Regions from separate parts of the Aminobacter sp. P9b genome, predicted to be linked through region 3. Evidence: predicted binding sites of a transcription regulator. Region 3 holds the regulator's gene; each other region holds the start of a gene.
The links. The regulator LexA, encoded in region 3, represses DNA repair genes until DNA is damaged. The targets are predictions, from matches to a motif close to TGTTCNNNNTGTGTTCNG.
Positions count from the first base shown of each region.

Region 1: WHT83_RS11960 (sel1 repeat family protein) is a predicted target of LexA. The motif match lies at 2,420-2,437, and genes of this name have one in related genera.
Region 2: parE (DNA topoisomerase IV subunit B) is a predicted target of LexA. The motif match lies at 3,280-3,297, and genes of this name have one in related genera.
Region 4: WHT83_RS18140 (DNA-processing protein DprA) is a predicted target of LexA. The motif match lies at 4,317-4,334, and genes of this name have one in related genera.

Region 1 covers NZ_CP150082.1:2,426,216-2,432,241, forward strand. The annotation lists gene WHT83_RS11935 (AMP nucleosidase) at 1-307, opposite strand, end outside; gene WHT83_RS11940 (hypothetical protein) at 375-569, opposite strand; gene WHT83_RS11945 (hypothetical protein) at 603-773, opposite strand; gene WHT83_RS11950 (glutathione S-transferase family protein) at 947-1,669, shown strand; gene WHT83_RS11955 (DUF2147 domain-containing protein) at 1,780-2,124, opposite strand; gene WHT83_RS11960 (sel1 repeat family protein) at 2,561-2,827, shown strand; gene WHT83_RS11965 (ABC transporter substrate-binding protein) at 3,192-4,310, shown strand; gene WHT83_RS11970 (peroxiredoxin) at 4,473-5,135, shown strand; gene WHT83_RS11975 (YitT family protein) at 5,193-5,810, opposite strand; gene WHT83_RS11980 (biotin carboxylase N-terminal domain-containing protein) at 5,912-6,026, opposite strand, start outside.
Region 2 covers NZ_CP150082.1:3,140,643-3,146,668, reverse strand. The annotation lists gene gcvP (aminomethyl-transferring glycine dehydrogenase) at 1-1,842, shown strand, start outside; gene WHT83_RS15535 (diguanylate cyclase) at 1,940-3,115, opposite strand; gene parE (DNA topoisomerase IV subunit B) at 3,368-5,431, shown strand; gene WHT83_RS15525 (DUF2336 domain-containing protein) at 5,445-6,026, opposite strand, start outside.
Region 3 covers NZ_CP150082.1:3,474,080-3,480,105, forward strand. The annotation lists gene WHT83_RS17095 (HAMP domain-containing sensor histidine kinase) at 1-331, shown strand, start outside; gene WHT83_RS17100 (porin) at 809-1,867, shown strand; gene lexA (transcriptional repressor LexA) at 2,114-2,830, shown strand; gene WHT83_RS17110 (ComEC/Rec2 family competence protein) at 2,867-5,110, opposite strand; gene gltX (glutamate--tRNA ligase) at 5,447-6,026, shown strand, end outside.
Region 4 covers NZ_CP150082.1:3,680,876-3,686,901, forward strand. The annotation lists gene WHT83_RS18115 (threonine synthase) at 1-360, shown strand, start outside; gene WHT83_RS18120 (helix-turn-helix domain-containing protein) at 500-754, opposite strand; gene WHT83_RS18125 (PLP-dependent cysteine synthase family protein) at 956-1,990, opposite strand; gene WHT83_RS18130 (kinase) at 1,980-2,921, opposite strand; gene WHT83_RS18135 (topoisomerase DNA-binding C4 zinc finger domain-containing protein) at 3,304-4,053, shown strand; gene WHT83_RS18140 (DNA-processing protein DprA) at 4,495-5,382, shown strand; gene WHT83_RS18145 (hypothetical protein) at 5,375-6,026, shown strand, end outside.

The DNA of each region.
Region 1 (6,026 bases), 1.0 Mb from region 3:
GGTCCGGCCGGGTGATCGTCGTCGAGAAATGGCCCGGCGTCGGCATATGGCCGTAGGCCTGGCGGGAATCGACCTGCGAATACGACGTCGTGGTGACTCCGACCTCGGGGTAGAAGGCGCGGAAGCGCACATTGGTGTCGGCACCCGCGGCAAGCGAGGCGAAGGCCTCGCGCAGGAAGGCGGTGTTGCGTTCGTAGAGCTGCTGCAGGGCAGCCACCGCCTTGGCGGCATCGCTGAAGCTCTGCTTGGGAAACGGCAGCGGCGAGGAGATGGATTCGATGGGTTCAGGATAGATTCGCTTTTCCATGACCCATTATAGAGACCAATCATGACAGTTGGGAGGGGGCCGATGGCGGGTCCCGCCAAATCCACGCTCAGCTGCGCTGCAGGCTGACCAGCAGCACGAAGCCGACGCCACCCTTGCGTGCCGCGGGAGCCTCGATCGTCGAACCGTTGTCGGCGCGCAGTTGCGGCACGGCCAGCACCGGGGCGGCGAGAACCATCAGGATCAGCGCGGCCCGCGGCAGGAGCCGGAGCGTCTTTCTGATCTGGGTTGCGGTGCGGGTCATTGGCTTTTCTTTCGTCTCGGACAGTTGGTTCGGTTACTTGCTGTGCGGCGCTTCGCAGGTCAGTCCTTCTTCGAAGACACAAGGCACGACATTGCCGATATCCCATGAGCGGGCGGGGCGGCTGGTCTCGGCGACGATGGTGGCAAACATGATGCCGAACATGGCGCTGAGCAGACAAACGATAGTGAACCGGCGAGCGAGCATTGGTGTCTTCCCCTTCAATGCGAGGGAATATGCGCCGTCGCGACTGAACGGGTTCTGAGACCTCCGTTCATCTTCGGTTCAAATTTATTGACGGTGCTTAAGACGTTCGCAGGGTTGTGTTTGAGGAGCCCACGCATATCTCCAGTCTATCGACCATCAACGGAGACTGCGGAATGACCACCCAGACGCTGCCGATCGAGCTCTATTATTGGCCCACGCCCAACGGCTGGAAGATCTCGATCATGCTGGAGGAACTCGGCGTTCCCTACACGGTCAAGTACATCAACATCGGCAAGGGTGAGCAGTTCGAGCCGTCATTCCTCAAGATCGCGCCCAACAACCGCATGCCGGCGATTGTCGACCCCGAAGGCCCGGGCGCGGATGGCAAGTGGGGCCATGAGCCGATCTCGATCTTCGAGTCGGGTGCGATCCTGCAATATCTCGGCCGCAAGTTCGGCAAGCTGTACCCTGCCGACGAGCGCGGCCGCGCCGAGGTCGACCAGTGGCTGTTCTGGCAGGTCGGCGGTCTCGGCCCGATGGCCGGCCAGGCGCATCATTTCCGCCAATATGCGCCGGAGAAGATCGCCTATGGCATCGAGCGCTATACCAACGAGGTCAACCGCCTCTATGGGGTGATGAACAAGCGCCTCGCCGATCGCGAATTCCTCGCCGGCGACTATTCGATCGCCGACATTGCCTCGCTCGGCTGGGTCAAGCCCTACAAGAACCAGGGTCAGGAAATCGACGACTTCCCGCACCTCAAGCGCTGGTTCGAAACGCTGATGGCCCGGCCGGCGGTCGTGCGCGGCATTGCGGTCGGCGAGGATCATCGCCGCAATCTCGCCGACGACAAGGAAGCCCAGAAGGTGCTGTTCGGGCAGCGGGCGAGGGCCTGAAGAGAGCGAGTAGCGAGTAGTGAGTAGTGAGTAGCGAATAGGGGGAGGCAGCGCCTCAGTTGCCCAGCTTCCCTACTCCCTACTCCCTACTCCCTATTCCCCATCCGCTCCTACAGCTTCGACCAGTTCTGCGTCTTGCAGATCAGGCCGCCGAGCACGCAGCCCTTCATCTTGAGGTTCGAGCCGGCGAGGCTGGCCTTGCCGGTGTAGGTCTTGTCGTTGGCCGGATCGGTGATCTTGCCCGAATAGGCGCTGTCGCCATCGGCATTGAAGGTACCGATCTTCTTGCCGGCATGCTTGCCGTCTTTCAGCGTGATACAGAAGCTGCCGCCGCAGGACGCGATTGCGGCAGTCGAGCCCGCTTCGGTCTTCCAGCTGCCTTCGATCGGATCGGCATGGGCCGCACCGGCCAGCATCATCGTGGCCGCCACGGCCACGCTCATCTTGCGAAACATTGAAGTCCTCCCGGTTGGTATCTTGCTCAGGCATCTCCCCCGCCTGACGTTTACGCAAACGTAAGCGTAATGCAGCTCTGGCGAAAACGAAAGCGGTGCCGCAGGGGAAGCCGGAAGCATTTTTGAGCCCTGAAAACACCGGCATAGCGCTCTGAAATTCACCGATGGCGACGGATGAAAGCTGCGCGTGGTTATCAAAGACTTTCGCGTCCGGGCGCAAATTTTCATCGCATTTTCTCCAAATCCCAGCCGGCGCAACGGTTCCTATCCTTAATGAATTCCGAGGTTTACCCTTTGTTTTAGGTTTGTTTTCCTGGAATTAAGCACGCCATTTAACGCCGGATTCAAGGCTCGGCGGCATCCTCGGAAGCATCGAAAGAGCAGCTCGGGGGACACCAGCGGGCCCGCTCTCGGGAGACAGACAGGGGATAAGAAAATGGCACGTTTCGAAATCTTTGATGCTGGCTTCGGCGCGATGGGTTCCACCGCTCAGGCCGACATACTTCTGGAATTGGGCATGATGTATGCCACCGGCCGCGATTGCGAGGTCGACGTCGTTACCGCCCACAAATGGTTCAATATCGCCGCGATCAAGGGCTCTGCCCGCGCTGCCGAGTTGCGCTCGGAATTGTCCGGCTCGATGTCCAAGCTCGACATCGTCAAGGCGCTGCGCGAAGCCCGCGAATGGATGACCACGCACTGAATACTGCTTCCGGGGGGAAGATCGAGGTCGCCCGTATGGCGGCTTCCAATAACAACAACGCGACGGCCTGAAGGACGGGCGAGGCGCGATCGGAATAACAGGGCAGGCGGATTGCGACGGGGCCACAGACGCTCCGCGACGTTCTCCACGAAAAAGGCCGCGACCGATCGAAACAAGATCGGCGCGGCTTTTTTGTTTTTTCCAGGCGATTACCCGATTGCCGGCATCATTGCCGGCAGTGCCGCTTGCAGGCACAATGTTCCGATGCCCATGCGCCAAGACAAGGCACAACTTGGGTGAGAGGTTTCCGGCGCATTTGAAGTATGGCGCGCGGCATCGCCGGCGCGCCCAGGGAGAGGGAAAAATGCATTTCAAACGTTCAGTTGGCGCATTGCTCGCGCTGTCGCTCAGTGCCGGCGTGGCATTTGCCGAAGACATCACTGTCGCCGTCGTCGGGCCGATGACTGGCCAGCTCGCCAACATCGGCGACCAGTTCCGCCAGGGCGCCGAGGCTGCCGTCAAGGCGATCAACGAAAAAGGCGGCGTCCTGGGCCGCCAGCTCAAGCTTTCGGTCGAGGACGATGTCTGCGATCCCAAGCAGGCGGTTTCCGTTGCCAACCGCATCGTTGCCAACGGCATCAAGTTCATCGACGGCCATGCCTGCTCGGGCTCGAGCATTCCGGCGTCGGCCGTTTATGCCGAGAGCGGCGCGCTGATGATGTCGCCGGCGTCTTCGAACCCGATCATGACCGACGATGCGGCTGCCAAGGGCTGGTCGACGATCATGCGTCTCTATACCCGCGACGACGCGCAGGGCGCGTTCATCGGGCCGTGGATCGCCGAGAAGTACAAGGGCAAGAACGTTGTCGTGCTGCACGACAAGAGCGCCTACGGCCAGGGCGTGGCCGATGCCGTCAGGAAGACGATGAATGCCGGCGGCCTCACCGAACTCCTGTACGAAGGCATCAATGCCGGCGAGAAGGACTATTCGGCGCTCGTCACCAAGCTCAAGGAACTCAAGGCCGATGTCGTCTATTTCGGCGGCTACCACCCCGAGGCCGGCCTCATCCTGCGCCAGTCGGCGGAGCAGAACTTCAAGTATCAGCTGATCATGCCGGACTCGATCGCCTCGCCTGAATTCTGGCAGATCGCCGGCCCGGCCGGCGAAGGCACGATGTTCGTCTTCCCGTCCGACCCCCAGGCCAAGCCCGAAGCCAAGGAAGCGGTCGAGAAGATCAAGGCCGGCGGTTTCGTGCCGGAAGGCTTTACCTTGTTCTCCTACGCCACCATCCAGGCCTTCGCGCAGGGCATCGAGCGCGCCGGCACCGACGATCCGATGAAGGTCGCCGAGGCGCTCAAGGACGGCAAGCCGATCAGCACCGTCGTTGGCGACGTCGTCTTCGACGAGAAGGGCGATCTGAAGAACGCGAGCTACGACATCAACCAGTGGCATGACGGCAAGTACGCGCCGATCAAGCAGTAAGCTTTCCTGGAAATGCTGAACTGTTGCAATGGCCGGGCTTGTCCCGGCCATTGTCGTTTTCGCGGGCTTGGCGCAAGATGGCGCATTCGCACTCGGACGTAAAACGCGCGCCGTTTTGGCTGCGAGTTCGCTTCGTGCGTCGATTTCAGGAGGAACCGAGCCATGAGCCTTCGTATCAACGACACCGCCCCGGATTTCAAAGCCGACACCACGGAAGGCCCGATCAGCTTTCACGACTGGATCGGCGACGGCTATGCCGTGCTGTTTTCGCACCCCAAGGATTTCACGCCGGTCTGCACGACCGAACTCGGCTACATGGCCGGGTTGAAGTCCGATTTTGCCAGCCGCAACGCCAAGATGATCGGCATTTCGGTCGATCCGGTCGAAAACCATCACAAATGGAAAGCCGATATCGAGCAGCTGTCGGGCAACAAGGTCGACTACCCGATGATCGGCGATCCGACGCTTGCCGTAGCCAAGCTCTATGACATGCTGCCTGCCGGTGCGGGCGACAGCTCGGAAGGCCGGACCCCGGCAGACAACGCCACGGTGCGCTCGGTGTTCGTCATCGGCCCGGACAAGAAGGTCAAGCTCACACTGACCTATCCGATGTCGACCGGCCGCAACTTCGACGAGATCCTGCGTGCCCTGGATTCAATCCAGCTGACGGCCAAGTACCAGGTCGCTACGCCCGTGCAGTGGAAGCAAGGCGACGACGTCATCGTCACCGCTGCCGTGTCCGACGAGGACGCCATCAAGCGCTTCGGCTCGTTCGAGCGCGTGCTGCCCTATCTCCGGAAGACCAAGCAGCCGACCACGCACTGATCCGCAACGGACTACTACAAGAAGCCGCGCCCCTGGCGCGGCTTCTTGTTTACTGCGTCAGCTCATGCCGACATAGCGGCCGGGACGGTGGTTGATGGCAATAATCAGATTGAGTACCGCAGCACCCGCCACTGACAGCGCCACCTTCGACCAGTCGAGATAGAACAGCGATATGAACAGGATGGTCAGGTCGACCGCGAGCTGGAAATAGCCGGCGCGGATGCCGTGATTGTCCTGCAGGTAGAGCGCCAGGATGTTGAAGCCGCCGAGCCCGGCGCGGTGGCGAAACAGCACCAGAAGCCCCATCCCCATCAGTCCGCCGCCGGCGACCGCCGCATAGAGCGGATCGACATGCGCGATGCCGATCCACTCCGGCGTCAGCCGCGACAAGACTGAAATCAGCGCCACGGCTGCAAATGTGCGTAGCGCGAACGGCCAGCCCATGCGCTTCACCGCGAGATAGTAGAAGGGCAGGTTGATGACGAAGAACACCGCGCCGAAGCCGTAGCCGGTCACATACTGGATGAGCAGCGCCAGCCCGGCCGAGCTGCCAGTGATCAGCCCGGCATGGGTGTAGAGCACCAGCCCCAGCGCCACCAGCGTCGTGCCGGTCAGCAGCGCCAGCACGTCCTCGTAGAGCCCATGCGGGATGGCTTCGCTGTTGGTCTCGGTCACGGTATCGCCTGTCGTTGATTGTTGCACCGCAGCCCTAAGACGTCAGCCCGAAAATCGAAACCCATTTCCGGGCTGGAGTTGCGCTTTCGCAAACGGCAGCACTATTCCTCGAAGCGCACCAGCACCGTTCCGTCGGTCACCTGCGCGCCTTCCATGGCGATCTCCTGGATCACCCCGTCATGGGTGGCGGCAATGGTGTGTTCCATCTTCATCGCC
Region 2 (6,026 bases), 330 kb from region 3:
ACGGCCCAGGCCCTGCTCGCCAACATGGCGGCGTCCTATGCCATCTGGCACGGCCCGTCCGGCCTGCAGGCGATCTCGGAACACATCCACGCGCTGGCTAGCCGCCTCGCAGAAGGCCTCAAGGCTGCCGGCGTCGCCGTGCTCGGCGACAAGCGCTTCGACACCGTCACCGTCGAAGCCAAGGGCAAGGCCGAGGCGATCGCCGCCGAAGGCGAGAAGGTTGGCCGTCTGCTGCGTGTCATCGACGCCGACCATGTTTCGGTCGCCTTCGACGAAACCTCCACCGGCGCGGATCTCGAAGCGATTGCTGCGCTGTTCGGTGCCAAGGCACCGGCGGAAGCCAAGCGCGCCCTGCCCGGAAAACCACGCGGCAAGGAGTTCCTGACCCAGCCGGTATTCCACGCAAACCGTTCGGAAACCGACATGATGCGCTTCCTGCGCAGGCTCGCCGACAAGGATCTGGCGCTCGACCGCGCCATGATCCCGCTCGGCTCCTGCACCATGAAGCTCAATGCGGCTGCAGAGATGATGCCGGTCAGCTGGCCGTCGGTCGCCAACCTGCACCCGTTTGCGCCGACCAGCCATTCGCTCGGTTATCGCGCGATGACCGACGATCTCGAAGCCTGGCTCTGCGAGATCACCGGCTTCGACGCCGTCAGCCTGCAGCCGAACGCCGGCAGCCAGGGCGAATATGCCGGCCTGCTGTCGATCCGCCGCTATCACCATTCGCGTGGTGAGACCCAGCGCAACATCTGCCTGATCCCGTCTTCGGCGCACGGCACCAACCCGGCAAGTGCGGCCATGGCCGGCATGGAAGTGGTGGTCGTGCACTGCCTCGACGACGGCGACATCGACGTCACCGATCTCAAGGTCAAGGCCGAACAGCACGCCGACAAGCTTGCGGCGCTGATGTTCACCTATCCCTCGACGCACGGCGTGTTCGAGGAAGGTGCGCGCGACATCTGCGAGATCGTGCATGCGCATGGCGGACAGGTCTATTTCGACGGCGCCAACCTGAACGCAATGGTGGCACTTTCGCGTCCAGCCGACATCGGCGCCGACGTCTGCCACATGAACCTGCACAAGACCTTCTGCATTCCGCATGGCGGCGGCGGCCCCGGCATAGGGCCGATCGGCGTCAAGTCGCATCTTGCGCCGTTCCTGCCCGGCCATGTCGAGGCGGGCAGCGCGCATGCGGTTTCGGCGGCTCCCTTCGGCAGCGCCTCGATCCTGCCGATCACCTGGATGTACATCCGGATGATGGGCGCTTCGGGCCTGAAGCAGGCGACGGAGCAGGCTATCCTCAACGCCAACTACATCGCCACCAAGCTCGAGCCGTACTATCCGGTGCTGTTCAAGGGCCGCAACGGTCGCGTCGCGCATGAGTGCATCCTCGACACCCGCGTGCTCAAGGAGACTGCAGGCATCAGCGTCGAGGACATCGCCAAGCGCCTGATCGACTATGGCTTCCATGCACCGACCATGTCCTGGCCGGTCTCCGGTACGCTGATGGTCGAACCGACCGAGTCCGAGCCGAAGCACGAGATCGATCGTTTCTGCGAAGCGATGATCGCGATCGCTGCCGAGGCGGCCAAGGTCGAAAAGGGCGTGTGGCCGAAGGACGACAATCCGCTGGCCAATGCGCCGCACACGGCGACCGAAACGCTGGCAGGCGAGTGGAAGCACCCCTACTCGCGCCTCGAGGCGGCCTATCCCGGCGGGGATCCCGACACCGCTGCCAAGTACTGGCCGCCGGTGTCGCGCATCGACAACGTGGCCGGCGACCGCAACCTGGTCTGCGCCTGCCCGCCGCTGTCGGAATATCTCGGCGCCGCCGAGTAGGCGGATCTGAAACCAGACGAATCGGCCGGACACCTAGTCCGGCCGTATCCTTTTGCGGGCGGCTTCTCGACGGCTGTGCCTAATGGCGCAGCCGAGCCTAGGCAAACAACCGTGCCGGCTCGTAGGTTGTCGCGCCACCCGTCATATCGGCTGTAACTGCCCGGTTTCGGCCGGCGCGCTTGGCGGCGTAGAGCGCCGCGTCGGCGGCGGTCAGCATCTCATCGAGCGTCATTGCGCCATCGTCCCCGAAACAGATGCCGACGCTGACGGTGCTGCGCAGTGGCCCGAGCCTGGTGACGACGATCTCGGCGCCAAAGGAACCTCCGATAGACCGCAATATGCCGTGCACCTCATCAGGGGCGACGCCTGACATGATGACGGCAAACTCCTCACCGCCCAGCCGAAAACATTCGACGCCGTCCTGGGCATGATTCCTGACAACGTCGGCGAAGCGTTGCAGAACCGTATCGCCCGCAGCGTGACCGAAGACGTCGTTGGTGCGCTTGAAATGGTCGAGGTCGAACATGGCCAGCGCCGTCGTCGATCCGAACCGCGTGTCGCCATGGAACATCGTCAACGCCCTGCGATTCAACAAGCCGGTCAGAGGGTCGGTCAGCGTCTGGACCGTCAATTCTCGCTGGGTGCGCAGGTGATGCAGCGAAATGGTCAGCGCCCCCAGTGCCGTCATGCAGGCGACGACGACGGCGGTGTTGAGGTCTTCGGCCCAATTCTTGGGGACGGTCCCCAGAGACCACTGCCCGTCCAGAACCAGCACCAACGCACAGAGCGTGAAGGAGACGGCGGCGCTGCCAGCGAGCAGGGTGACCGCGGCCAGGATACGCCGGTCATATTCCCCGGCAGCCCAAAACATCACTGTGACTACGATCAGCAGGGCTGTGACGGTGGAATAGGCGAGGACGAAACCCAAGCCGTCGTAGCCGGAGGCGGTCACGGCCGTGATCAACACCACCGCCGCGAGCACGGGCGCCGCGGCGATCCTGTGCCAACCCTTATCAAGGTACTGAGCCGTCGAGCACAGGATGACGAAGAAGCCGGCCACCAGCAGTGTCAGGGTCAGTTGGCCAAGCCACGGCGAGGCGTTGCGGCCATATTGCCAAAAGCCGATGACATGAACGACAAGAAGTAGTATTCCGGCCGCCATCGTAAAGACGAAACGCGCTTGGCGCGCCGTCAGCCAGATGGCGAGCAGCGTCCCGCTCAGACAGGCGCCGGACAAAGCCGTCGCGAGCAAAAGGGAACCGAAGTCAAGCACGAGGCCCCCGCCTTGTTGATTGTCCGATTGATTGGGAAGCACTTATGGACTTAGCGGTCGCCCAGCAACCGCCTAAGGCCAGATCGTCGCCACTCATCAACCGGCGATTTCGGTTTGCGTTTACGAATAGTTGCACGGTTCCGTCGCGTTTGACAACATGACGCACGAACATAACCGGAACTTCTATTGCGCTGACGGCAAAACTGGCACACTTGGCAAACTGATTCGCAGCATCGGAAAACTGTATTGAGCATGGACGATAGCAACGATCTTTTCGGCAGCCTCGACAAGCAGCCGCCCCGCCCCGTGTCGCGTCCGGCGGACCCGCTGGTGCAGGCGGCAGCGGTGGCAAAGCGCCCGGTCCCGGCCGCCAAGGATGGCAGCGAGGGCTATAGTGCAGCCGATATCGAAGTGCTCGAAGGCCTTGAGCCCGTGCGCCGCCGCCCCGGCATGTATATCGGCGGCACCGACGAGAAGGCGCTGCACCATCTCTTTGCCGAAGTCATCGACAACTCGATGGACGAGGCGGTGGCCGGCCATGCGACCTTCATCGAAGTGGAGCTCGACGCAGAGGGTTTTCTGACCGTCACCGACAACGGCCGCGGCATCCCTGTCGATCCGCATCCCAAGTTCAAGAACAAGTCGGCGCTCGAAGTCATCATGACGACGCTGCATGCCGGCGGCAAGTTCGACTCGAAGGTCTATGAAACCTCCGGCGGCCTGCATGGCGTGGGCGTTTCGGTGGTCAACGCGTTGTCGGACCTGCTCGAAGTCGAGGTGGCGCGCGGCCGCCAGCTCTATCGCCAGCGCTTTTCGCGCGGCGTGCCGCAAGGCGGCCTCGAAAGCCTCGGCGACGTCCACAATCGGCGCGGCACCAGGGTGCGTTTCCATCCGGATCCCGACATCTTCGGCAAGGGCGCCCATTTCCTGCCGGCCCGCATCTACAAGATGGCGCGGTCGAAGGCCTACCTGTTCGGCGGCGTCGAGATCCGCTGGAGTTGCGACCCGGCACTGCTGAAGGAGAAGGACGAGACCCCGGCCAAGGCGGTCTTCCACTTCCCCGGCGGCCTCGGTGACTATCTCAAGGCCTCGCTCGGCGACGAGATGCAGGTGACCCGCGAAATCTTCTCGGGCAAGAGCGACAAGCAGAGCGGGCATGGCTCGATCGAATGGGCCGTCACCTGGTTTGGCGGCGACGGCTTCATCAATTCCTACTGCAACACCATCCCGACAGGCGATGGCGGCACCCACGAGATGGGCTTCCGCAACGTGCTGACGCGTGGCCTGCGCGCCTATGCCGACCTCGTCGGCAACAAGCGTGCTGCGATCGTCACCAGCGAAGACGTGATGATCTCGGCGGCGGGCATGCTGTCGGTGTTCATCCGCGAGCCCGAATTCGTCGGCCAGACCAAGGACAAGCTGGCAACGGTCGAAGCCATGCGCATCGTCGAGACGGCGATCCGCGATCCGTTCGACCACTGGCTCGCCGACAACCCGCAGGAAGCCTCCAAGCTGCTCGACTGGGTCATTGCGCGCGCCGACGAGCGCGTGCGCCGGCGCCAGGAAAAGGAAGTGTCGCGCAAGAGCGCGGTGCGCAAGCTGCGCCTGCCCGGCAAGCTGGCCGACTGCACGCAGAATGCCGCCGCAGGGGCCGAATTGTTCATCGTCGAGGGCGACTCGGCAGGTGGCTCGGCCAAGCAGGCGCGCGACCGGAAGATGCAGGCGATCCTGCCGCTGCGCGGCAAGATCCTTAACGTCGCCAGCGCCGGCAACGACAAGCTGGCGTCGAACCAGTTGATCGGCGACCTGATCCAGGCGCTGGGCTGCGGTACGCGATCCAAGTATCGCGAAGAAGACCTGCGCTACGACCGCGTCATCATCATGACCGACGCCGACGTCGACGGTGCCCACATCGCTTCGCTGCTGATCACCTTCTTCTACCAGGAAATGCCCCAGCTCGTCCGCGGCGGCCACCTCTACATGGCAGTGCCGCCGCTCTACTCGATCCGCCAGGGCGGCAAGGTGGCCTATGCCCGCGACGACGCCCACAAGGAAGAGCTGATGCGCACCGAGTTCAGCGGACGCGGCAAGGTCGAGATCGGCCGCTTCAAAGGCCTTGGCGAGATGATGGCAAGCCAGCTCAAGGAAACGACGATGGACCCCAGGAAGCGCACGCTGCTGCGCATCGAGGTCCTCGACGACGCCGACGAGACGAAGAGCGCGGTCGATGCGCTGATGGGCACCAAGCCGGAGTTGCGCTTCCGTTTCATCCAGGACCGCGCTGAATTCGCTGCAGCGGACGCGCTCGACATCTGAGGCTAACGGCGGATCAGGCCGCCGCGATCGCCAATGCGTGGCCGCGGGCGTTCTCGCGCAGGGCCTCGAGATGGATCGACTTGACCAGTCCGGCCAGTTCGCCTTCAGCGCTCTGGCCACCCAGTTCACGAAGCATCAGCCAGCTGACTTCCTGTGCTCCGGCGACGCGGCGCCCATTGGCAACCTCGCGCCAGATCTTCAGCGCCCGCAGGATGATTGCATGCGTCGCATCGGCAAGGCCGGCCGAGCGGAACAAGGCCGTCAACGCCACATCCTGCCCGGTAGACAACAACGCCCTCACCCTCGGCTCGTCTCGGCCGGTCAGCACGACCAGGGCTGCCCCGAAGAAGTCGACCTTGCCGTGGGCGAGGATGCGGATGATGAAGCTTGCAGTGAGATCACCGCGGAGCCGCAGATGTTCGACAAGCGCCGCATGCTCTTGAGCACGCGTGCCTTCGATCAGCGTCATCGAGGCTTTCACGCAGGCGTCGCGCGTCACGCGTTCGGCGCGTGCGGCACCCATCAGGGCCAAGACGAAGGGCGATGTCTTCAGGGCTTCGCCGAGTTTGACAAGAAGCAGGTGCCGGCAATCCGA
Region 3 (6,026 bases):
CGCCGATCGCGATCTACTGAGGCAGATGTGCGTCAACCTGGTGGTAAATGCCATTAGGCACACCCATGAAGGAGCCTCGATACGGCTCGGCGTCAGCTATGGCCACCGCTCCTGCTCCATCCTGATTGCGGACACCGGTCCGGGAATTCCAGCGGAAGAGCGACACAAGGTGTTCAAGCGCTTCTATCGGCTCGAGAAAAGCAGAACGACCGAGGGAACCGGCTTGGGTCTCAGCCTCGTGAAGGCGATATCCGATTTCCACGACGCCTCGATTTCGCTGGCCGACAACGCGCCTGGCCTCGTGGTCGAGATAAAATTCTCGCAAGCATAATACAGAAGAAAAATCTCCGCCCGTGGAGGTCAGTCACACGGGCGGATAATTATTCACGCTGTTTGAACGAGCAGCAGGTATCTGCCTGAACAAAGAGATATTGCAATACTAATTTTGAGCAGACCTGTTCCTAACTTTACAAAATTGTATTGTCGCAGGATAACCGTCCAAACAACTGAGCTTGGCATCGCAACGGCATTGCATTCGAATCGAACCTTTCAGATTCGCCACGGGCCTTGACGGTCCGACACCGGTTTCAGTCTGCTCTTTTGACAGTCGCATCGAAACAAGAACCAGGTTCCTTGGGCTTTCCCACCGGAGAATTGCGACAAAACTGCAACACATGAATGACGTCAAAACAACGGGATGTATTTCTTACAGATATTTAAAGTTGGCATCGGCTCGACGTAAAGCAGGTGCCTTCCTGATCATTTCGGTCGCTTGCATGCGACTTGCCAACAGAATTGAGAGGACGAAATGATTAGATCTTTGCTGCTTGCCACCGTCGCGGTCCCGACTCTATTGCAAGGCCAGGCATATGCTGCCGACGCTGTCGCTGTGGCAGACCCGGAACAGGCCGAATATGTGCGCGTTTGCGATGTCTATGGTCCGGGCTTCTTCTACTTGCCCGGCACCGAGACCTGCCTGCGTGTCTCGGGCTATGTCCGTTATGACATCGGTGTCGGCGAGCTTCTCGGTTCCGATGTCGATGGCGATGGAAACGGCGACACCTACTACAAGCGCGCGCGTGCTGCTCTGCAGACCGACGCCCGTTCGCAGACCGAGTTCGGCACTCTGCGGGCCTATATGCAGGTCAACTTCGACTACGACAGGGGCGGCGCAATCTGGAATTACGAAGATATTTCCGGAACTGGCAGTGCCATGTACATCAACCATGCCTATCTCGAGCTTGGCGGCTTCAGGGCAGGCATGACGGATTCGGTTTTCTCGACGTTCACCGACTACGCTGGAGACGTCATCAACGATTGGTTGCTGGGCTTCGGTCCTTTCCGCACCCAGCAGATTTCCTACACCTATACCGGCCCACTCGGGTTCGCCGCCACGATCGCTCTCGAAACGGGGTCCGGAACGAACGCTGTCGAAGATTACGTCCCGAACGTCGTCGCCGGCGGCTCGTTCACCCAGGGCTGGGGCAAGGTCGCCACGGTTGCCGCCTATGACAGCCGCAACGATGTGTGGGCAGGCAAGGCGCGGGTCGACGTCGATGTGACGGACACCATTTCGCTGTTTGGCATGGTCGGCTACAAGTCGGAGGCAGACACCCGCAACTACTACGGCAACTGGGGCGGTTCCTGGGCCGTCTGGGGCGGCGGTTCGGCCAAATTTGGCGAAAAGACACGCTTCAACGCACAACTCGCCTACGACGACGACAGCAATCTCGTGGCGGTCGCCAATGTGGCCTACACTCTGGTTGAGAACTTCGTCGTCACTCCCGAACTCGTCTATGCGGACAATCTGGACGATGCCGGCGACGGCTCTGTGAGCGGGTTCCTGCGCCTCCAGGCCTCATTCTAAACAGAAGACGGGGAGCAACTGCTCCCCGTCTTCGACAAGCAATTCTGGCGGGCGTCGTCGCGGCGCCCTGACCGCCCTCCGAGCCCAAAGGCCGTTCCAGCAATACGGAAAATTCAGCCTGCACGCTACGCAGGGCTTCGCCGCCGGCGTCGGCCCCTTCAGGAAATATAAACAGTTGCAGAACACAACTGGAACAGATAGCGTTTGTTCCGGGTTTGTTTTTCTTTTGATTCCTCAGGGGTGGCCATGCTGACGCGCAAACAACACGAGCTTCTGCTGTTCATTCACGAGCGGCTGAAGGAAGCAGGCATCCCGCCATCCTTCGACGAAATGAAGGAGGCGTTGGACCTCGCCTCCAAATCCGGCATCCATCGGCTGATCACGGCGCTCGAGGAGCGTGGTTTCATCCGCCGCCTGCCCAACCGGGCACGTGCGCTTGAAGTGCTGCGCCTGCCCGATTCGATCGCGCCCGGCCTCAACGCGGCACGAAAGTTCTCGCCGAGCGTCATCGAGGGCAGCCTTGGCCGTAAACCGGAGCCATCGCGATCGTTCTCGCACGGCAATGACGACGACGTCGGCGCGGCGGTCACCATACCGGTCATGGGGCGCATCGCCGCCGGTGTGCCGATCGACGCGATCCAGCACAAGACTCATTCGATTTCGGTGCCGCCGGATATGATCATGGGCGGCGAGCATTATGCGCTCGAGGTCAAGGGCGATTCGATGATCGAGGCCGGCATCTTCGACGGCGACACGGTCGTCATCCGCAGTTCCAATACCGCCAATCCCGGCGAGATCATCGTCGCATTGGTCGATGACGAGGAAGCAACCCTCAAGCGCTTCCGCCGCAAGGGCGCCTCGATCGCCCTGGAAGCCGCCAATCCGGCCTATGAAACCCGTATCTTCGGGCCTGACCGGGTCAAGGTGCAGGGTAAGCTCGTCGGGCTGATCCGCCGCTACTGATCCTTGCATGCATGTCGGGAGCGCATTGCGCGCGACCTACTGAGCTGGCGTTGCCGGCTCCGGTGCGCCCTGACGTTTACTTTCCCGCCGATAGGGCGGCAGTCCCCTCGCCTCGCGGGAGAATTCTCGTTGCGCATGCCAGGGCCGGTATGGCGTGGCCACAGCGTGGCGGATGTCGACCTGCTGAGGAACGCCTCCCCCGCCAGGCGTCAGGAATATCGCCGCACTTCCCAAGCGTGCCAATTCACGGCTGGTGAGAACGATCGCAGCTGAGTGCGTACACACGTTGACTGCAGTGGCGTCGTTGACGACAAGAAGGTCAGCGGTGGCACAGGCGCGCCTGGCGGCTACCGCGCTTTCTGCATGAGCAACCTGCACGCCCGAGGGGTGCTCGACGAGACACAAGCCGTCGGCGCAGGAAAAGGCAGTGCCACTGCCGGAAGGGCTTGCGACGCCTGGGCTGGTCGCATTGTTCCGCTTGCTCTGGTTCGCCGGCCCCAGGCGCGTGGGGCCGACCACGTCCTCGGTCACCAAGGCACGTTTCCAATTGTCGATTGTGAACTGGTTTGGCCGAGCACGATTGACTGCAAGCCTGCCTGCACCAACCGGTACGCCCATCAGGCGCGCGTCCTCCGAGACCAGCACGTCCGGCGCTTCCGCATTCATCAATGCCAGCAGGGCGAGAGCCGCAAGCGGCAGAGCGGCAACGCGCAGCCAGGTCGTGGCCATCGATGCGATGATCAGCGCCACCGTGACAAGGACGACCGAATGCGTCGACACCAGCCCGACCGCGTCGACAGGCGAGTGCTCGGAAAACCATTTGGCCAGCGCGATCATGGCCGTCAGGCCGGCACCCATCGTATCGAGGAAGATGCCATCGAGGCGGAACGGCATGAAGAGGCCGGCAAGCACGGCAAACGGCATGACCAGTACCGAGACGATCGGCATCACTGCCAGATTGGCGACAAGACTGAGCGGCGAGACGCGCTGGAAATGCCAGGCGCCGAAGACAGCAGTGGCAAGACCTGCGATCACCGAGGTCGCGGCAAGCCCGACCGCCATCGTAGCCAACCAGCGCCACAGCTTTGAGGGCATCGACCGCTGGATGGCCGGTTGAGCTTGCTGCTCACGCCGATCGGACCACCAGGCATAGGCGCCGACAAGTGCTGCAGTCGCGGCAAACGACATCTGGAAGCTCGGGCCGACCACCTCGTGCGGCGAGATGACGATGACCACGATGGCCGAGATCGCCAGATTGCGCATGGTCAAGGAGGCCCTGTCGAACAGCACCGCCGTCAGCATCACAGCCAGCATGATGAAGCTGCGTTGCGCTGCGACCTCCGCCCCGGAAACGAACAGATAGCCCGCTGTCGCGGCCAAGGCGGCGCTTGCCGCGTATTTCTTCACCGGACGATGCGAGGAGAAGGCTGGAAAGGCGGCGAAGCCCAGCCGCATCAGCAACATCACCGTGCCGGCGACCATCGCCATGTGCAGGCCCGAGATCGAAATGATGTGGTAGAGGCCGGTGCGCCGCAGCGCCTCGTTGACGTCTTCCGGGATGCCGCCACGCACGCCGACGACCAGCGCCGCAGCAATTTCCCCTTCAGCACCACCGATGCGATCGCGAATGCGCTGGGCGATGCGGTCGCGCGCGTTTTCCACCCAGGCTGATGCCTGGCCCACGGCCGATGGCGGCTTAGCAGCAGCGGCAAGCTCCGGACCCTTCATGAAAAAGCCGCTGGCGCCGATGCCATCGAAATAGCTTTCGAAGGAGAAGTCGTAGCTTCCCGGGCGCACCGGGCCTGACGGCGGCATCAGCCTGGCGTAGCCTGTCACTTGCGAACCGGCCCTCACGCCTTCGGGGACCTTGCGGGCGATGAGCCGCACGCGATCCGGCGCATAGCGCAACACCGGCCGTTCGGTCGCCAGGATATCGAGGGTCAGGCGCAGACGGCCGTTGTCGAGGGTATCTATCTCGACTACCCGCCCTGTGATGCCGGCCGATATCGCCGCGCCGAGCATCTTGGTTGCCATCCGTTCCGTTTCAATCTTGGCAATGGCCATGCCGAGCAGGCAGATGGCCGCAGCAGCAAGCGCGTAATAAGCCAGCCTGTTCGTACGCGTCAGAAATGCGAGCACAGCCAATAGCGCGAAGGCTGCGGCCAGCGGTACAAGGGGCGGTTCGGCACGAAAGCTGAAATAGGCAAGCGCCCCGATCGCCAGAAAGACCGGCACGAGCAGGAATGCGGCGCCACGATCGAGTTCGGTTTCGATAGCCACGCGAGTGGCTCGCATGGACGAGCGGAGAGCGGCACCTTGGTCCGACCATGGCGACGACCGGGGAAAATAGTGCCGTGGCGCCCGCGGCGAGGCGTCGCCCGGGGCATCAACCTCAAGCGCGCTCGGCCGTGCCCATGCCACGGCGGGCGCAACGGGGCCGCCCAGCAACGCGCGCTCGCTGGTCTCGACCACCGGAATGTTACCGGATTCCCCCTCCCGCACGCGGTCGCCCATCGGGCCTGCCTCTTGCGCCCCAGACCTTCTATGCTACATCAACGCCACCGAAACGCCATGCGCCGCCGGTCTTCGGCCAAGCGCGCTATGCCTCCCTTGGAAATCGCCATGTCCGTCGTCACCCGCTTCGCCCCCTCGCCCACCGGCTACCTGCACATCGGTGGTGCGCGCACGGCTCTCTTCAACTGGCTCTATGCCCGCCACACCGGCGGCACCATGCTGCTGCGCATCGAGGACACCGACCGCGAGCGCTCGACCGATGCTGCCACCGCGGCAATTCTCGAGGGCCTCACCTGGCTCGGCCTGACCTGGGAGGGCGAGCCGACCTCGCAATTCGAGCGCGCGCCGCGCCACCGCGAGGTCGCCGAGGAGCTCGTCCGCATGGGCAAGGCTTATTACTGCTACGCTTCGCAGGACGAGCTGACCGAAATGCGCGAGAAGGCCCGCGCCGAAGGCCGTCCGCCGCGCTACGATGGGCGCTGGCGCGACCGCGATCCGGCGGAAGCCCCGGCAGGCGTGAAGCCGGTGATCCGCATCAAGGCGCCGACAGAGGGCGAGACGCTGGTGCGTGACCGCGTGCAGGGCGACGTGCGCTTTCCCAACAAGGATCTCGACGATTTCATCATCCTGCGCTCGGATGGCGTGCCGACCTACATGCATGCCGTCGTCGTCGACGACCATG
Region 4 (6,026 bases), 210 kb from region 3:
GCTCTCTCGATCGGCACGACGCGCAGCGCTTACCAGGCGGTGAAGGCGCTACGTGACACCGGGGGTCATGCTGTCTGCGTATCCAACGAGAAGCTCATCCGCATGCAAAAGACGCTGGCTGCCAGAGAAGGTCTCTTCGTAGAACTGGCTTCGGTCGCACCTCTGGTCGCAATCCAGGATTTGCGTGATCGGCAGATCATAACGCCGACGGATCGGGTGGTGGCAATTGTGACTGCCACCGGTCTCAAGGACCTCGACATTTCAGCCAATCCGGCCGCCACTCAAGCTCCCTTTGAGAGTGTCGAGGCTGCGTGGCAGTGGGCAACCGGGAGACATGCCGCAGAACCGGCTGCTGCCTGAGACTTGATAGACTTCCGACTACAGATGTTCTGCCGTACCCGAGCGACGGTGGCAACGCGTCGTCCAGCAATCTCCTCGACTAGTCGAACCGCGTCCCTTCCTTTCCGCACCATGTTCGATCGTGACAGCCGCTCAACAACTATCTCGTTTCCCGTCCCGCTGCCGGATCCTTCAGCAAGTCCGCAGGTTTTACCTCGAGTACCGTCGCCAACGCCTCCACCATGTCGAGAGTTGCGTTGCGGCGCCCAGCTTCAGCCCCGCTGAGATAGGCCCGAGCGCAACCGGCAAGATGAGCCAGTTGCTCTTGCGACAACCGACGCTCACGACGCAGCCTCTGCAGATTCAGACCAAATACATTACGAAGGTTCATCGCGCGAATTTGTCGAATGTACATTGAGCGGAGATGGCAACAGATAGTTCGTCGGCAACAATCCCCAGCAGCCACGACATATGGCTTCCGGGCAGCTTCAACTGCCCCCTCGGCGAATTTTCCATCCGACAGCCACCAAGCTCCAGCTGGATGGCAGTGGGTAAGTGGAACAGCTCCTGCCAGCAGAATATTGTCTGAGACTTGCCCGCTTTCGGTTGCGCTGATTTAGGTTTTCCCTACTGGCCGCGGAACGTCGTCCAGCAATCTCCTCGACCACTCGAACCTCGTCCATTCCCATTCGTCACGCGGCACGATTGTAACAAGGGTTTCGGGTTCGCAAACGGGGACACACGGCCAACCTGGGAGCGCTGCCAACCATTTGTCGTCATAGACCGTGTTGGCATGACGATGTCCTTCGTCGGGCATGATGACCGCGACGACTGAACCCGGGTTGGTTCGGCCGATCCATTCGCCGACGAGAGCCGCAGCTCCGCTCGTCGGCCCCATGAAAATCCCCTGGTTGCGAAAGAGCGAATGGGCGGAATGGTAGGCGGCATAGGCACCAACCCAATGTACTTCGTCGACCAGATGATGCCGGACATTTGCCGGAAGGACGCTATTGCCTAGCCCGCGCAGCATTCGCTTGCCCAAGGGCTGCCCGAACAGCACGCTGCGATGCGTGTCGACAGCGGCAATCTTCAGATGCGGATAAACTTGACGCAGGAAAGTACCGGTCCCGCACAGCGAGCCGCCAGTGCCAATGCAACCGACAAGCCAATCAACCTGGCCCATCGAACGAACGAACAGTTCGGCAAGGCGGGCATAGGATTGCCAGTTGCCCGGACTGTCGTACTGGCGCGTCCAGAAAGTGTCCGGCTCATTCTCCATGACCGCCCTGAGATGTGCCAATCTGCCAGTCTGGTTCCCATCCCCCTGCTCGTCCGCAAGTGCGACCACCTTCGCGCCCAATCGTTCCAGCCTTTCCTGATACGCCTGATCGATTAGGGTCGCCGCGGTCACCAATGTGAGCCGGAACCCACGCGCTGCGGCTAGAAGGGCTACGGCCATGCCGAACGTGCCCGAGGTTGTCTCGACGATGTGGGCGCCCGCTTTCAGCTCTCCCGACTTCTCGGCCTGATCGAGGATGAAGCGAGCTGGCATTAGCTTCATCAAAGGGAATGCCGCCGCAGCGACGTTTGGGCCAAGCTGAGCAATACGCGGTGTTTCCAGCGCCCTGAAATAGTCGACGTCAAAGGACATGTGCGCTCTCCTCCGCATTGATTGGGAAGATGCCGATGTCCTGGAATCCGCGGTCCCCCAATGCAGCGATGATTGTATGAATACTCTCGCGACTGGCTGATTGGGCATCGAGCATAAGCCCGAAAAGGGATCCGCTATGCGCCACCTGGATCCCGTAAGCTTGATAGTGAGCGGCGATATCGACGACGACATCGAAATATGGCTTGGGGAGGTGCCGCTGGCTGATACGGGCGCTCATTGTCGCCGCCTGGCCAAGTAGTTGCGCATCCTGATAGCGCACGGAGCGTGCAACCATTCCTCGAAGAACGCGGAAGAGCTGGATTTCCTCGCGGCTGTACCGTGCCGGAACTAGTTCGAGCGTATCGATCCCTGCAGTAGTGTCTCCCTTGAAACCTACGAGGACAAACGGCGGCAACGAACCGCCGAAGTGCTCGAGGACCACCCCTTCCCGTTGCGCGAATAGCAATGCCTCAGATTCAAACGCGATAGCATCTGAAGCGACTTCAGCAGCCACCGCCAACCTGCTGCTCGTCGAAGGCAGCAACCTCGCGCCCAAGGCGGCGGCCACCGCTCGCACTGAAGCGACGACATCGGCCGTGGACGAGCCATAGCCATGCCCCACCGGAATATCGCTCTCGATCTTGAGACGCCCCCCAAGGGACGGATACCCGAGATGCGCCAGCGCCAGTTGCGCAGCACGTAATGCTTTTTCCCGGCTTGGCGGCTCGACGCCGAGATCGCCGCTCTCATCGAGCACAATCCACGCAGTGGACCGAAGGCTATCAATTGGAAGGGTTACCAGGCCACGGTGCAAGCGCCCACGATCGTCCTCAAATACGCCCTGAAGGAGCTCGCCGTGATGGCCAAATGCACAACCTTTTGCCGGCTTGGCCAGCCTGGTACGTTCTGGATCGTTGGCGACAAGGGGCATGGACCCACCTCCGAACGACTTGGTGCGGTTCGAATGATGGGGCTAAGGTTTCGGCGCGTCACTTCCTGGAAACTGGTATTGACCTCACTCGCGGCCGTTTTCCTGCTCGAGATCTCGGTGTCGATGCGGGAAATGCCTTTGAGCTAGCCGAAGCGACCGGCGTAGACCAGAAACGGCTCCGCCGTTCAGGTCGGGCCACGAACTGCTGTGCGCCTAAAAGTCGCCGTTCGAGGCATTGGGTCAACCTCCCAAGAGCGGCCGTTCGCGAGCGCACGGTCGCAGTACAGATTAGGTGGTGCACACGCCGAGCTGGTCTCGCCGATCGATCGTTCGATCTGCAGGTGTAATGAAATAGCAAGGCACTGGTGGGATGCTACGCTCTATGAGCCCGTGGCCGTCAGTTCTGATCGTCCCCGAGCAACCGGACGGCGACACGATCCGGATGCCCGTGCTCGGCGTCTTTGATGGCGATGGCTTCGTCAGTCGCATCAAAGCACACGAGGTTACGGGAAACCCGTCCCATCAGGGCGAGCTGGAAATTACCGTCAGGTTCGGGTTCATTGACGCCCCAGAGTTGGGCCAGCCCGGTGGGCACGAGGCGAAGGTCTTTCTTGAAAGCCTGATCGGCGGAAGGTCGGTCGATCTCGCAATCCTAACGAAAATGGATACTGGTGGCAGCCTTGACCGACACGGGCGCATCGTCTGCATACCCTATCTTGCCGCGCAATATCCTGTGGCGGCCTTTGGAACGTCCCCCACCCGGCTGCACGATGCGGTGACGTTCGGCCGCCCGCTCACCGTATATCGCAACATTGAACTCGAAATGGTGGCCAACGGCTGGGCCTGGGTTCTGGCAAGATACGGGCCGGACCAACGGTATTTCGATGCTTTGGCCGACGCGCAACGCCATCGTCGCGGGATTTGGAGGTTCGAGAACAACATCGCACCTTGGGAGTTCAAGCGACGCAAATACCGTGCGAGCCAAATTAGCCGCGCTGACGACGCGAAAACCCATTGTCCGAGAGAATCTTGCGGCGGTCACCTGATCCGCCGAGACGGTAAGTTCGGCACCTTTCTCGGCTGTTCAAACTTTCCAAGCTGCCGATATTCGCGTGCTGACCCGCTCCTGTAATGCCAAGAGCGAGTGGCCGCTGATAACCGCCAGGTGCGCCGACATGTGTCATACGCTCGGTCGGCCCGCCACGGCGAGTATGCGCCTCATCGCGGACGTTCGAGAAAAGTTTGCCTTCACCCAGAAGCGGTCGTTCGGCTCGTTTCGACGAAGAGTAGCAACGCACGCCCACTTCGGAAGTTTGGTAGACATCAGCCGGATCCGTTCGCGCGGAAATGCCTGACGCTGTGGCAGTTGCTGCGCCAGCAACTCGCTTAGTGATAGTGAACATAACAAGAACACATTGACGACGCTTATAGGGCGTGCGATCCTTTCGCACAAAGGAGCCGATAATCGAGTCGCGCGTCTCGTGCGGGATCCGCGTTTGGTTTGCGGGGGCGACCATGCGGAACGAGGTGCCATGAAACATGATATATCCGGTCCGGCATGGGGGACACGCTGATGCGGCTCGCACTGAGCGATGCCGGTCCCGCCCTATCGCCCATTTCGCCGCGCCGGGAGCTCGGCGCCTATGAGGCCATGTGGCTCGAAAAGGGCGCTACCTTCAAATCACTGGCCGAAAAATTCGCCGCCGATCCTGCCGCGCTGCCCTCTGATTTCGTCGCCACGCAGCTGGCAGATCAGTGTGCCGCCGACGTGCTGAAGCGGCTAAAGGCGGCCGGCGTACACCAGTTCGGCGTGCGTATTCACCATGCCGGCGACTATCCGACCAAGCTGCGCGTCGCCAAGCATCCGGTCGAGATGCTCTACTATCGCGGCGCGTGGGAGATCAGCGAGACGCGCTGCATCGCCGTTGTCGGCAGCCGCGAAGCGTCCGAAGATGGCATTCGCCGCACGGTTCGCCTGGCGCGCGAGCTGGTGGACCGCGGCTTCACCGTGGTGTCGGGCCTCGCAAAAGGCGTCGATGCCGCCGCGCATCAAGCGGCGATTGCGCGCGGGGGGCGCACAATCGCCGTGGTCGGCACGCCACTCGGCACCTGCTACCCCAAGGAGCATGCCGAGCTGCAAGAGACGATCGCCAAGAGCCATCTGGTGATCTCGCAGGTGCCAGTGCTGCGCTATGCGCGGCAGGCGCCGCCGCAGAACCGGCTCTTCTTTCCCGAGCGCAACGCGACTATGAGCGCCCTCACCGAGGGGACGGTCATCGTCGAAGCAGGAGATACCTCCGGCACGCTGACCCAGGCGCGCGCGGCGATGCATCAGGGCCGCAAGTTGTTCATCCTCGACTCCTGCTTTCAACGGACCGATATCACTTGGCCGGCCCGATATGAGGCGGAAGGAGCGATCCGGGTTAGGACGCCAGAGGATATTTGGAGCGCGCTTGGTTGACGAGATCCGCTTATCGCTAATCGACGAGAGCAATCGGGACGACCACTGGCGCCTGACGGCTGACGACAACTGCTATTACCTGTTCGAGTATACCTCGCATCGCGGCTATTCGTTCAGCAGCACCAACCAGCTTATCGCCAACCTGAAGAAAAAGCCGAGCACCGCCGGTCACCAAGGCTATCATTACAAGGGCCGCGCGATTGCTGCTTGTGGCCAGCATGTTGGCGGGGCGCTCAACCCCAACTGGCTCAACGAGGCCACTCTTGTGCCGGTGCCGGGCTCCAAGGCTCAGGGGCACCCGGATCATGACGACCGGATTGAGCGGATTTGCCGGGCCATGCGCCAGCCGCCGCCTGACGTTCGGGCGCTGGTGGTGCAGACCCAGTCGACCACCGCGTCGCACGAGGCCGCGGATGGCGAGCGCGTCACCGTCGAAGAGTTGCTTGCTGTCTACCAGATCAACGAGGCGCTCGCAGCGCCTGTGCCGCACTCGATCGCGATCGTCGACGACGTGCTGACTGCCGGCACCCATTATCGGGCAATGCACATCGTCTTGTCGGCGCGATTCCCGAACGTGCCAATCATCGGCCTATTCATCGCCCGTCGCGTGTTTCCTGACGACGATTTCGGGTTCGAAAACCTGT